3 regions of the Paeniglutamicibacter cryotolerans genome follow, and region 2 is predicted to be linked to each of the others. Evidence: riboswitches for the same ligand, from Rfam matches in the RefSeq annotation. Region 2 holds a riboswitch; each other region holds the start of a gene.
What was found. A riboswitch is a leader RNA that binds a small molecule or an ion and turns the genes downstream of it on or off. The one in region 2 is predicted to bind S-adenosylmethionine.
Positions count from the first base shown of each region.

Region 1 (3,271 bases), 620 kb from region 2:
CGTCCTCATGGAAATGATGGAATCGGTGACCGGGCATCCGGGAACCATGTGGGGCCCGAGCATCATCGGGTCCGATAGCTACCACTATCGCTATGACAGCGGGCATGAGGGCGACGCCGCGATGATCGGTTTTTCCCCGCGGGCCTCGAGCCTCTCGCTCTACGGTCTGACCAATGCGCCACGGGCGCCCGAGCTGCTCGAGAAACTGGGCAAGAGCCGACGCGGGGCCTCCTGCCTGTACGTGAACAAACTCGCCGATGTCGATATTGACGCCCTACGCAAGCTGATGGAACACGGATATCAACACATGAAAAAGGAGCATGGCTCCACGTAAGGGGACGTCTCGTCTCGTAGTTCCCCAGAGGATGAACGCCCGACACGCGCCTTGGGTGTCAGTCATGTTGCGCCTGGCCGCTGCAGAGATGGCGCCAACGTAGTCCTCGCTGCCTTTCTTGCCTTCATTAACCTGAGCCTCCCAGCCGGAGTGCCGGGCGTTGAACCGACTCCCAGCTCAAGGCCGCTACCCGCTGGACAAACGCATTCGCGGTCGTGGCCGTCTGGGCATAGTCGACGTCCGCACGATGGCACCGCCTATGGTGTGGCCAGCAACCGGTCCGGTTAAGGGCCCGACAGCACCTTCGCGCCGCCGCTCTCCCAACTAATTCATGCCCAGGGCCACCTTCACGCTGCAACGTGGCATTCCAGATGCGGCCAACTCGAATGAACTCCACTCCGATCACCTCTCCAGGAGCGTCGCCAAGTGCCGTTTCCCCTGATCCTTCAGGCCTCTTCAAAGATTCCCGGCCACCCTTCGGCGTCCCGATCCCTGGCGAGACGCCAGATGCCGGGTCCGGCGTGGAGATCGGCACGGCGGACTGCGTGGAATCTGTCGCGCTGGCCTGCGGCGGAGACCCGGCGTTGCATCTGGCAAGCAAGAAACCGCTGCCTGCCGCAAAAACTACGGCCCACGACGGCCCCGGGGAACGGGATCGCATCGATGACGCTCCATCGCCCCCCCTCTCGCTTCTGACGGCATGCATCTGCCCCCGTGACACGAACTGAAGTTTCCGTCACGCTACTCCAGAAGAATCCTTGATGACCATGGCACACGCCACAGGGGGCCGTTCAGTCCAAGGTGCCCAGCTCATGCTTGGTCAGAGGATTGCGGAGGGCCGAGCGGTCGATGGACGCGGGGAAGGGCGTTAGCCGCCGCTAGGAGGCCAGGGCCTGCGCTTCCAAACGGCGGAACGCCGAGCCGTGGAAGACCAGTGGGTCGTTGGCCTCCTCCAGCGTGGAGAATCCATGCACCCGCAGCAGCACCACCTGGTGGTCACCGGCCGGGACCTCCTGCTCCACCGAGCAGTCCAGCCACAGGCTGGCGTCCTGCAGGAACAGGGAGCCTTCGTCCGTCGAGTCCAGACGCAGGTCGGCAAAGCGGTCCCCGGCCTTGGAGGCGATCTGGCGGCATGCCAGGTCGTGTCCCGCACCCAGGATCGAGACCCCGATACGGCCAGCCTGACGCACGACCGGCCAGGTCTTGGACGTATTCTGCACCGCGAACATCACCAGCGGTGGATCCATGGAGACGCCGACGGTAAAGGTCGAGGCGATGATGCCTTGCGGTTCTCCATCGATGATGGCGCAGAGCGCGGCAACGCCCGAGGGGTGCTGGGAGAAGGCGTGTCGCAGGGATTCCTGGTCGAGTTCCCGGTTCAGGGACATGGGCGTTTCCTTGTCAGTCGGCCCACCGGATGGAGGGTGCCGAACATGGCCACCCCTTACGGCGTGCGGTACTTGCCGCCGGTTTTCCGGGGGCCGAATCCTCACCTGGAGCACCCCACTACCGTGAGAGGGTTGCCGGCCAACAAGCCAGGGCTGTTCGTTGACGCTCTTGATTCACTACCCACGGTAGGAGAGCCGGCCCACATCAGTCAAAGGCTGTGGCGCATTGTGTCCTCACGCTTCGATCTGCTGGCTTCCCGTTAAAAAAGCGAGACCCCGCAAAAATGCGGGGTCTCACCGGTCTCGGCCGCAAGCGGTCGGGGCCATCGTGCCCAAATACTACTTGGCGGCGACGATCTGCAGGTTGAGGGTCGCAGCGACGTTCTCGTGCAGGCGAACGGTAGCGGTGTAGCTGCCGATCGACTTGATGTGGTCGTTGATCTCGACCTTGCGCTTGTCGACGTTTCCGAGGCCAGCGGCCTCGAATGCCTTCGCGATGTCTTCGGTCTTTACAGTGCCGAAGAGGCGGCCGGTTGCGCCGGCCTTGACGGCGATCTTAACCGACTTGGAGGACAGCGAAGCAGCAAGTGCCTGAGCATCTTCCAGGGAAGCAACGGCCTGAGCTGCACGTGCTGCCTTGATCGACTCCACCTGCTTCTCACCACCCTTGCTCCAGGTGATTGCGAAACCGCGCGGCAGAAGGAAGTTACGTGAGTAACCGTTCTTCACCTCGACGATGTCGCCTGCGGCACCAAGGCCGGTGACTTCGTGGGTCAGAATGAGCTTTGCCATGTTGTTTACCTTCCCTTAGCCGCGGCCAGCGCCGGAGTAAGGAAGCAGAGCAACCTCACGCGCGTTCTTGATGGCCTGTGCAATCTTGCGCTGTTCCTGAACGGAGACACCGGTGACGCGACGGGCACGGATCTTTCCGCGGTCAGAGATGAACTTGCGCAGCAATGCTACGTCCTTGTAGTCGATGACGGTAACGTCAGCGGCCTTCAAGGGGTTGGACTTTGGTTTGGGCTTACGGAGTTCAGCCTTAGCCATCGTGGAGCTCCTTTATCTTGTGGAGCCCGCAGAGGAACTCTGCGGGATGGTGAATATTTTGGTTAGAAGGGCGGTTCGTCGGAACCGGGGTTGCTGCCCCATCCGCCGTTGTTTCCTCCGGCAGGAGCACCCCAGGGATCGGCTGCAGGCGCATTCCAGTTGCCACCGCCGGATCCGCCGGCGTTGCCGCCACCGAAACCAGGGTTGCCGCCGGCGTTGCCGCCACCGAACCCGCCAGCGTTGCCGCCGGCATTTCCGCCGCCGAAGCCTCCGCCGCCACCGCCGGAGCGCTGGGTGCGGGTGACCTTGGCAGATGCGTACCGCAGCGACGGGCCGATTTCATCGACCTCTAGCTCGGTAACGGTACGCTTTTCGCCTTCTTTTGTTTCGTATGAACGCGACTTGAGGCGACCCTGGGCAACGACTCGCATGCCCTTGGTCAACGTCTCAGCGACGTTTTCGGCAGCCTCGCGCCACACCGATGCACGGAGGAACAGCGTGT
Region 1 is NZ_JACHVS010000001.1:1,074,985-1,078,255, forward strand. It holds gene E9229_RS05145 (DUF1801 domain-containing protein) at 1-334, shown strand, start outside; gene E9229_RS05150 (flavin reductase family protein) at 1,213-1,722, opposite strand; SAM riboswitch class IV at 1,786-1,897, opposite strand; gene rplI (50S ribosomal protein L9) at 2,062-2,514, opposite strand; gene rpsR (30S ribosomal protein S18) at 2,530-2,769, opposite strand; gene E9229_RS05165 (single-stranded DNA-binding protein) at 2,832-3,271, opposite strand, start outside.
Region 1: linked by a shared signal. The riboswitch ahead of E9229_RS05150 (flavin reductase family protein) and the one ahead of E9229_RS07990 (hypothetical protein) in region 2 are both predicted to bind S-adenosylmethionine.

Region 2 (3,271 bases):
CGGCGGGCCGCGGCGGATCGGCCTACGTGCACGATGACCTGCGTCCCGGGGCGCGGATCAAGGTCCGCGAACCACGCAACAACTTCACCCTGAAACCGGCACCGGAGTACCTGTTCCTGGCCGGCGGCATCGGGATCACCCCGATCCTGCCGATGCTCGCCGCAGCGCAGGAATCGGGGATCCCGTGGCGCCTGGTCTACATGGGCCGCTCCCGGAGTTCGATGGCGTTCCTTTCCGAGCTGGAGCGGTTCGGGGACAAGGTGCAGGTGCATGCCGATGACGAGGCGGGCTTGTTCCCGCTGAAGGACCTGCTGCAGGCCCCGGATGCCGGCTTCCACACCTACGTGTGCGGCCCGGGCCCGCTGCTGGACTTCATTTCCTCGCTGACCAGCGCGTGGGACGACCAGAAGCGTTTCCACTTCGAGCGTTTCGTCGCCGATCCCGCCGCCACGGCACCGGCTGCCGGGGACCACGAGTTCACCGTCGAGACCACCGAGGGCATCGAGGTCCAGGTGCCGGTGGGCACCAGCATCCTGGACGCGCTGGCCGGCGCCGGGGTGCCGGTGCTGAACTCCTGCCGCGAGGGCATCTGCGGTACCTGTGAGACCACGGTGGTCTCCGGGGAGATCGACCACCGTGATTCGCTGCTCTCGGAGGAGGAACGCGAGGCAGGGGAGACCATGATGATCTGCGTGTCCCGGTGCAAGGGCCTGCGCATGATCCTGGACCTCTAGAGCCGGGTTCCGGTGACGGGCCGCCAGGTGGCGGGGCAATTGCTCCGCCACCTGGCGGCCTTTTCGTGTCTTCGGTGACGGTCAGCGGCCCAGCCGGAAGAAGGAGCTGCCGTTGCGCTGGTGGGCTCCGGGCACGAGGACCAGCCCGGCATCCGGGTTGAACTGCACCGCTGCGCCCGGAGCGCCCTCCAGCGCGGCGGCCAGGGCCTGGATGTCGGCGGCGGGCAGGATCCAATCCATGCCGGAGGTGCCCAGATGTACCGTGGCGGAATCCGGGCAAAGGCGCAGCCATGCTTCGATCCAGTCGCCGGGGAAGCGCTGGGCTCCCGGGATCGGGAGCCCAGGGGCGGCGGATAGTTGCGTGGTGGAGGCTGGGTATTGGCGGCTGGCTGTGCGGCCCATGGCGTATCCCGTTCGGGGTTGTCCTTGCCCGCCGGCGGCTGCCGCACGGGCCGCTTCGTCATCCGAACCACCCGGCAAACAACGTTCGGGTTGGTCCTTGGCGGGTCGGAGCCTTGCGTGGTTACGCAGCCAAGAGTCTTGAAGCTGGGTTCAACATTACGGGCAATCCGCGTGTCCGCAAAAACCGCGAGCCCCGGCGCCGACGCACAGTGTCATCGGAACCGGGGCGCGCCGCACGGGTGTTGCCCCGGCTGACGTGCGGTCAGTCGCGCAGCAGTTCGCGGATGTCCTCGGCGTTCAGGACGGTGCCGAAACCCTCGCCCTCGTCCATCACCGAGGAGATCAGCTGGCGCTTGGAATCCTGCAGGGCAACCACCTTCTCTTCAATGGTGTCCTTGGCGACCAGACGGTAGACCATCACGTTCCGCGTCTGCCCAATGCGGTGGGCGCGGTCCACTGCCTGCGATTCCGCAGCCGGGTTCCACCACGGGTCAAGCAGGAAGCAGTAATCAGCTTCGGTGAGGTTCAGCCCGAATCCGCCGGCCTTCAATGAGATCAGGAAGACCGGGGCCTTGCCAGACTTGAATTCGTCGATGACCTCGGCGCGTTTGCGCGTCGAACCGTCCAGGTAGGCGAATTCCACGCCGCCCTCGGTCAAGCGATCCGCCGCCTTCTTCAGGAACGAGGTGAACTGGCTGAAGATCAGCGCGCGGTGGCCCTCGGCCAGCACGTCCTCGAGCTGCTCGAAGAGCACGTCGAGCTTGGCGCTGGGGGTATTCGCGTATTCCTCGTCCACGAGGGAAGCGTCGAGCGAGAGCATACGCAACAACGTCAGCGACTGGAAGATCGTGAACCTGTTCTTATCCATGTCATCGACCAGCTGCAGGATCTTCTGGCGTTCGCGCTGCAGATGCGTGTCATAGATCCGCCGGTGCTTGGGCGAGAGCTCGACGTGCAGCACCTGTTCCTGCTTCGGCGGCAGGTCGGTGACCACCGCATCCTTGGTACGACGCAACATGAACGGACGGACCCGGCGTTTGAGCCGTCCCAGCGGCTCGGTGGATCCCTGCTTCTCGATGGGGCGCTGGTAGTTCTCGGCGAACTTCACCGCCGAGGGGAAGAGCCCGGGGGAGACGATGGCGAAGATCGACCACAGTTCCATCAAGTTGTTTTCCATCGGCGTACCGGTAATGGCCAGCTTGAAGCGGGTGTTCAGGTCGCGTGCCGCATGGTGCGCCTTGGTGGCCTTGTTTTTCACGAACTGGGCCTCGTCCAGGAACAGTCCGGCCCATTCGATGTCCTGGTAGGCGTCGGCATCCAGCCGGAACAGCGTGTAGCTGGTGATCAGCACATCGTGCCCGGCGGCAAGTTCCGCCAGCGAGCTGGCAGCCCGAGCCTCGGTATCGGTGACCGCGACGACCTTCAGCTCGGGGGCGAAGCGCTTGGCCTCGATGGCCCAGTTGGAGACGACGGACGTCGGCGCGACCACCAGGAAGGGGGCCGGACGCAGCGCATCCGCCGCGTACTTCACTGCCGGTTCGCCCGGAGCGGCGATTCCGCCGGTGGCCCACACCTCGCGGGCATGGAGCATCAGTGCGAGGGCCTGCAAGGTCTTGCCCAGGCCCATGTCGTCGGCGAGTACCCCGCCCAGCCCATTGGACCAGAGTGATGCCAGCCAGGCGAAGCCCTCGCGCTGGTAGGGTCGCAATTCGGCGTTCAGGCCGGTGGGGAGCCGCACGTTGCTGGCATCGGCCAGGTGAAGCAGCGAGCCGACCGCAGAATTCCAGGAGTCGGGACCCTCGGTGTGGGTCGCCAGAGCGTCGAGTTCCTCCCAGAAGGACGCCTGGTAACGGGTGATGCTCAGATCATGGTTCTTGTCCGACAGCGCGCCGGCCTCGCCGACCAACAGCCGCAGCTTGTCGAACAGCGGGTGGGCAAGGGAGAAATAGCTCTTGTCGGGCATGAGCAACTTGTCCTGGCCGCGTGAGAGCGCCCGCAGGATGTCGGCGAAGGGGATCCGGCGTTCGCCGATGGAGATGATCAGGCCCAGGTCGAACCAGTCGCGGCGGTCCGATTCCACCGTGGTGACGGTCAGTTCCGGAGTCTCGGTGAGTTCGAGGAATTCCGGGCGCTCG
Region 2 is NZ_JACHVS010000001.1:1,694,230-1,697,500, forward strand. It holds gene E9229_RS07985 (PDR/VanB family oxidoreductase) at 1-734, shown strand, start outside; gene E9229_RS07990 (hypothetical protein) at 816-1,136, opposite strand; SAM riboswitch class IV at 1,152-1,280, opposite strand; gene E9229_RS07995 (DEAD/DEAH box helicase) at 1,399-3,271, opposite strand, start outside.

Region 3 (3,271 bases), 1.2 Mb from region 2:
CTTGGTCACGATGACACCGGTGCTGATCGTATACGGGGTGGAGAACAGGTACTTGGCCTCGCGCTCAGGCGTCATGGTCACCTGGTTCGCGATCATGTCGAAGCGTCCCGCGTCCAGTCCGGCGAAGATCGCATCCCACTGCGTTTCCTTGAACTCCGGCTTCACGCCCAGCTTGTCCGCCACGGCCGTGGCGACTTCGACGTCGTAACCGGTCAGCGGGCCGGTTCCACCCTCGTGGAACGAGAAGGGCTTGTAGGTGCCCTCGGTGCCGATAGTCAGCACGCCGGCGTCCTTGACCTGCTGCAGGGTCAGGCCGGCGGCCTCGCCCGAAGCCCCGGGCGTGGCGGGCTTCGATGAGCCGCAGCCGGTGGCTGTGAGCGCTACCAGGGCGGCCGCTGCGGCGAAGGTGAGGAGACGGCGTTTCATGGGGAGGGGGGCCTTTCGTTGGTCAAACGGGTTGGACACGACGCTAACACCCCCGCTGGTGCAGGATAAGAGCTATGTTCCGAAGTGCTACGAAATGCCACGACCGGACGACGCCGAGGCCGCCGCACACAGATGCGTGCGGCGGCCTCGGCGGGTGCTGCTGAAACCGAGATCAGACGATGATCTCGGTGCCCTTCCAGAGGCGCTTGGTGGCCAGTGCGGCGCCGGCGCCCAGTGCCTCGAGCTTGGCCATGGCGATCTGCGGGTGGACGCGGCCGCCGAGTCCGCAGTCGGTGGAGGCAATCACGTTCTCGCGGCCGACCAGGTTGGCGAAGCGCTCGATGCGGTCGGCGACCAGCTCCGGGTGCTCGACCACGTTCGTGGCATGCGAGACGACGCCGGGGACCAGGATCTTGCCCTCGGGCAGTACATGGTCCTCCCAGAGGCGCCATTCGTGCTCGTGGCGCACGTTGCCGGCCTCGAACGAGTACTGGCCGGCGTTGATGCGCAGCACCGGATCGAGGATGTCGGCAAACGGGATGTCGGTGGTGTGCGGCCCGTGCCAGGAACCCCAGCACACGTGCAGGCGGATCCGCTCTGCCGGCAGCCCGCGCAGCGCGTAGTTGGTCGCCTCGACGCGCAGCTCGAGGAACTTCAGGTAGTCCTCGAGGCTCGGCTCCGGGTTGACCTGGTCCCAGGATTCGGCCAGTGACGGGTCGTCGATCTGCAGGGTCAGCCCGGCATCAATGATCGCCTTGTATTCCTCACGCATGGCATCCGCCGCGGCGAAGAGGTACTCCTCGTCGCTGGTGTAGAAGTCGTTGGCCAGGCGCGCGCAGGAGGCGGGGGACAGTGCCGCGAGGAAGCCCTCTTCGGTGCCGGTTGCCGCCATGGCGGTCTTCAGGTTCCTGATGTCCGATGCCACCAGGTCGTGCCCGGTGTAGGTCAGCGGTGCGACGACCTTCGGCTGCGTGGTGGCCTTGCGGTGTGCCAGGATGCCCGATGTCGGATCCGCGTAGGCCTCGGCGAACGCCTGGCGGTCGCGCCGGTCCGGGAAGGACGTCAGTACGACGTTGCCGGGGGTGGAGCGGTTGACCTGGGCATCGGCCCAGCGGTCGACGGTGGTTTCCTCCAGGCCGCCTAGGCGGGCGAAGGAGTAGTTCCACCAGGCGCCGAAGTCGACGGCGGAGGACATGGTGTGTCCGAATTCACCGTCGTTGGGAATGTCGATGCCCAGCTCCCGCTGCTTGGCGACGATTCCGGTGACGGAGGCCTCGAGCAGTTCATGGAACTCGGGCGTGATTCCGTCGCGCTCCTTGGCCGCGTTGGCCGTCAGGAGTGCTTCGGTGCGCGGCAACGAGCCGGCGTGGGTGGTGCGGATACGACTGTCGTTAAAGGACATGGGCAATTGCCTCTTTCCATCGAACCTGGCAGTAGCACCGTTACCGTTTCAGATGCCTCATCGGCGGGGTAGGTTGCTGCGGCTTCATCGATCCAGGTCTCTCGGCCGCTCCGGATGGGTACGAATAATTCCTATCACGGAAGCGATGCGTGTCACTATTTGACGCCGTCGTGTGACCTCAGCCGAGCAGCAGCGGCACCAGCAGCATCGCCGGAAGCGCAATAACGGTGGTCAGCAGGACGGTGTCCTTGGCCAGCGTGACGCCGCGATCGTAACGTGAGGCCGTGACGAAGATGTTCTGGGCGGTGGGCAGTGCCGCCATGATCACGGCGATGAACAGGTCGAGCCCGGTCAGGCGGAAGACGAACGCGGCAATCAGCCAGGCCAGCACGGGGTGCACCACGAGCTTGAGCCCGGTCGCCACCAGGGTGTCGGCCCGCCGTCCGGCGGCCCGTTCCAGCGGCTTGGACCCAACCAGCGAGATGCCGAAGGCGATCAGCATGGCCGGGATCGCGGCACCGGCGATCAGTTCGACCGGATCGGCGACCTGCGGTGGAAGCTTCCAGCCGAACACGGCGACGAGCAGGCCGGCCAGGGATCCGACGATCATCGGGTTCCGGGCCGTCTGTATGAGCATCGTCAGCGGGGTGGTCCGGTGCCGGGAAGTGCTCGCGTCGAGGATGGCCAGGCAGATGGGTGAGTAGACGGCCAGCTGGAAGAGGATGATCGGGGCGGCATGGGACAGGTCCCCGAGAACGTACAGGGCGATGGGTAGGCCGAGGTTGGCCGAATTCACCGTGGAGGCACTCATCGCCCCGATGACTGTTTCGGTCAGGTCGCGTCGCAGCCACCAACGGGTGATCAGCACGAACAGGGTTCCGGTGAGGAACGCCGAGATGGTCGCCACGCCGAGCTGTGGTCCCAGCACTGCCGTGGGGTTCGACGTGGACAGCGTGGTGAAGAGCAGCGCCGGGCTGGCGACGAAGAAGGTCAGCCTGTTCAGAATGAGCCTGGCATCGGGTCCCAGTACACCGGTGCGGCCCACGAAGTAGCCGACGACGATGACTGTCCAGACCACGGCGAATCCCGACAGCACTCCGCCCACGTTTTCGCCTTCCGATCGTTTCACCGAACCATGGTTGCCGAATCGACACTAGCCGCGGCCGGATCCGACGATGTAATCCGGCGACGCGGGTGTCCGGAGGCAAACAAGAATCCGGCCTCCCACGCTGTGGGGGACCGGATCGGTTGGAGCGGGTGACGAGAATCGAACTCGCCTCTCAACCTTGGGAAGGTCGCATTCTACCAATGAACTACACCCGCAATGCCTGCCCCGTCCGCCATTGGCGGCCGGGCGTTCACCAGCATAGCGCACACCCCGGGGCCGGTGCCTAATCGGCGGCCTACCGGCGTGGCGCCGACAGCTAGGGCATGACCGGTGGA
Region 3 is NZ_JACHVS010000001.1:500,276-503,546, reverse strand. It holds gene E9229_RS02480 (amino acid ABC transporter substrate-binding protein) at 1-426, opposite strand, end outside; gene E9229_RS02475 (cobalamin-independent methionine synthase II family protein) at 599-1,828, opposite strand; SAM riboswitch class I at 1,842-1,949, opposite strand; gene E9229_RS02470 (AEC family transporter) at 2,007-2,933, opposite strand; tRNA gene E9229_RS02465 (tRNA-Gly) at 3,078-3,151, opposite strand; gene E9229_RS02460 (cation:proton antiporter) at 3,253-3,271, opposite strand, start outside.
Region 3: linked by a shared signal. The riboswitch ahead of E9229_RS02475 (cobalamin-independent methionine synthase II family protein) and the one ahead of E9229_RS07990 (hypothetical protein) in region 2 are both predicted to bind S-adenosylmethionine.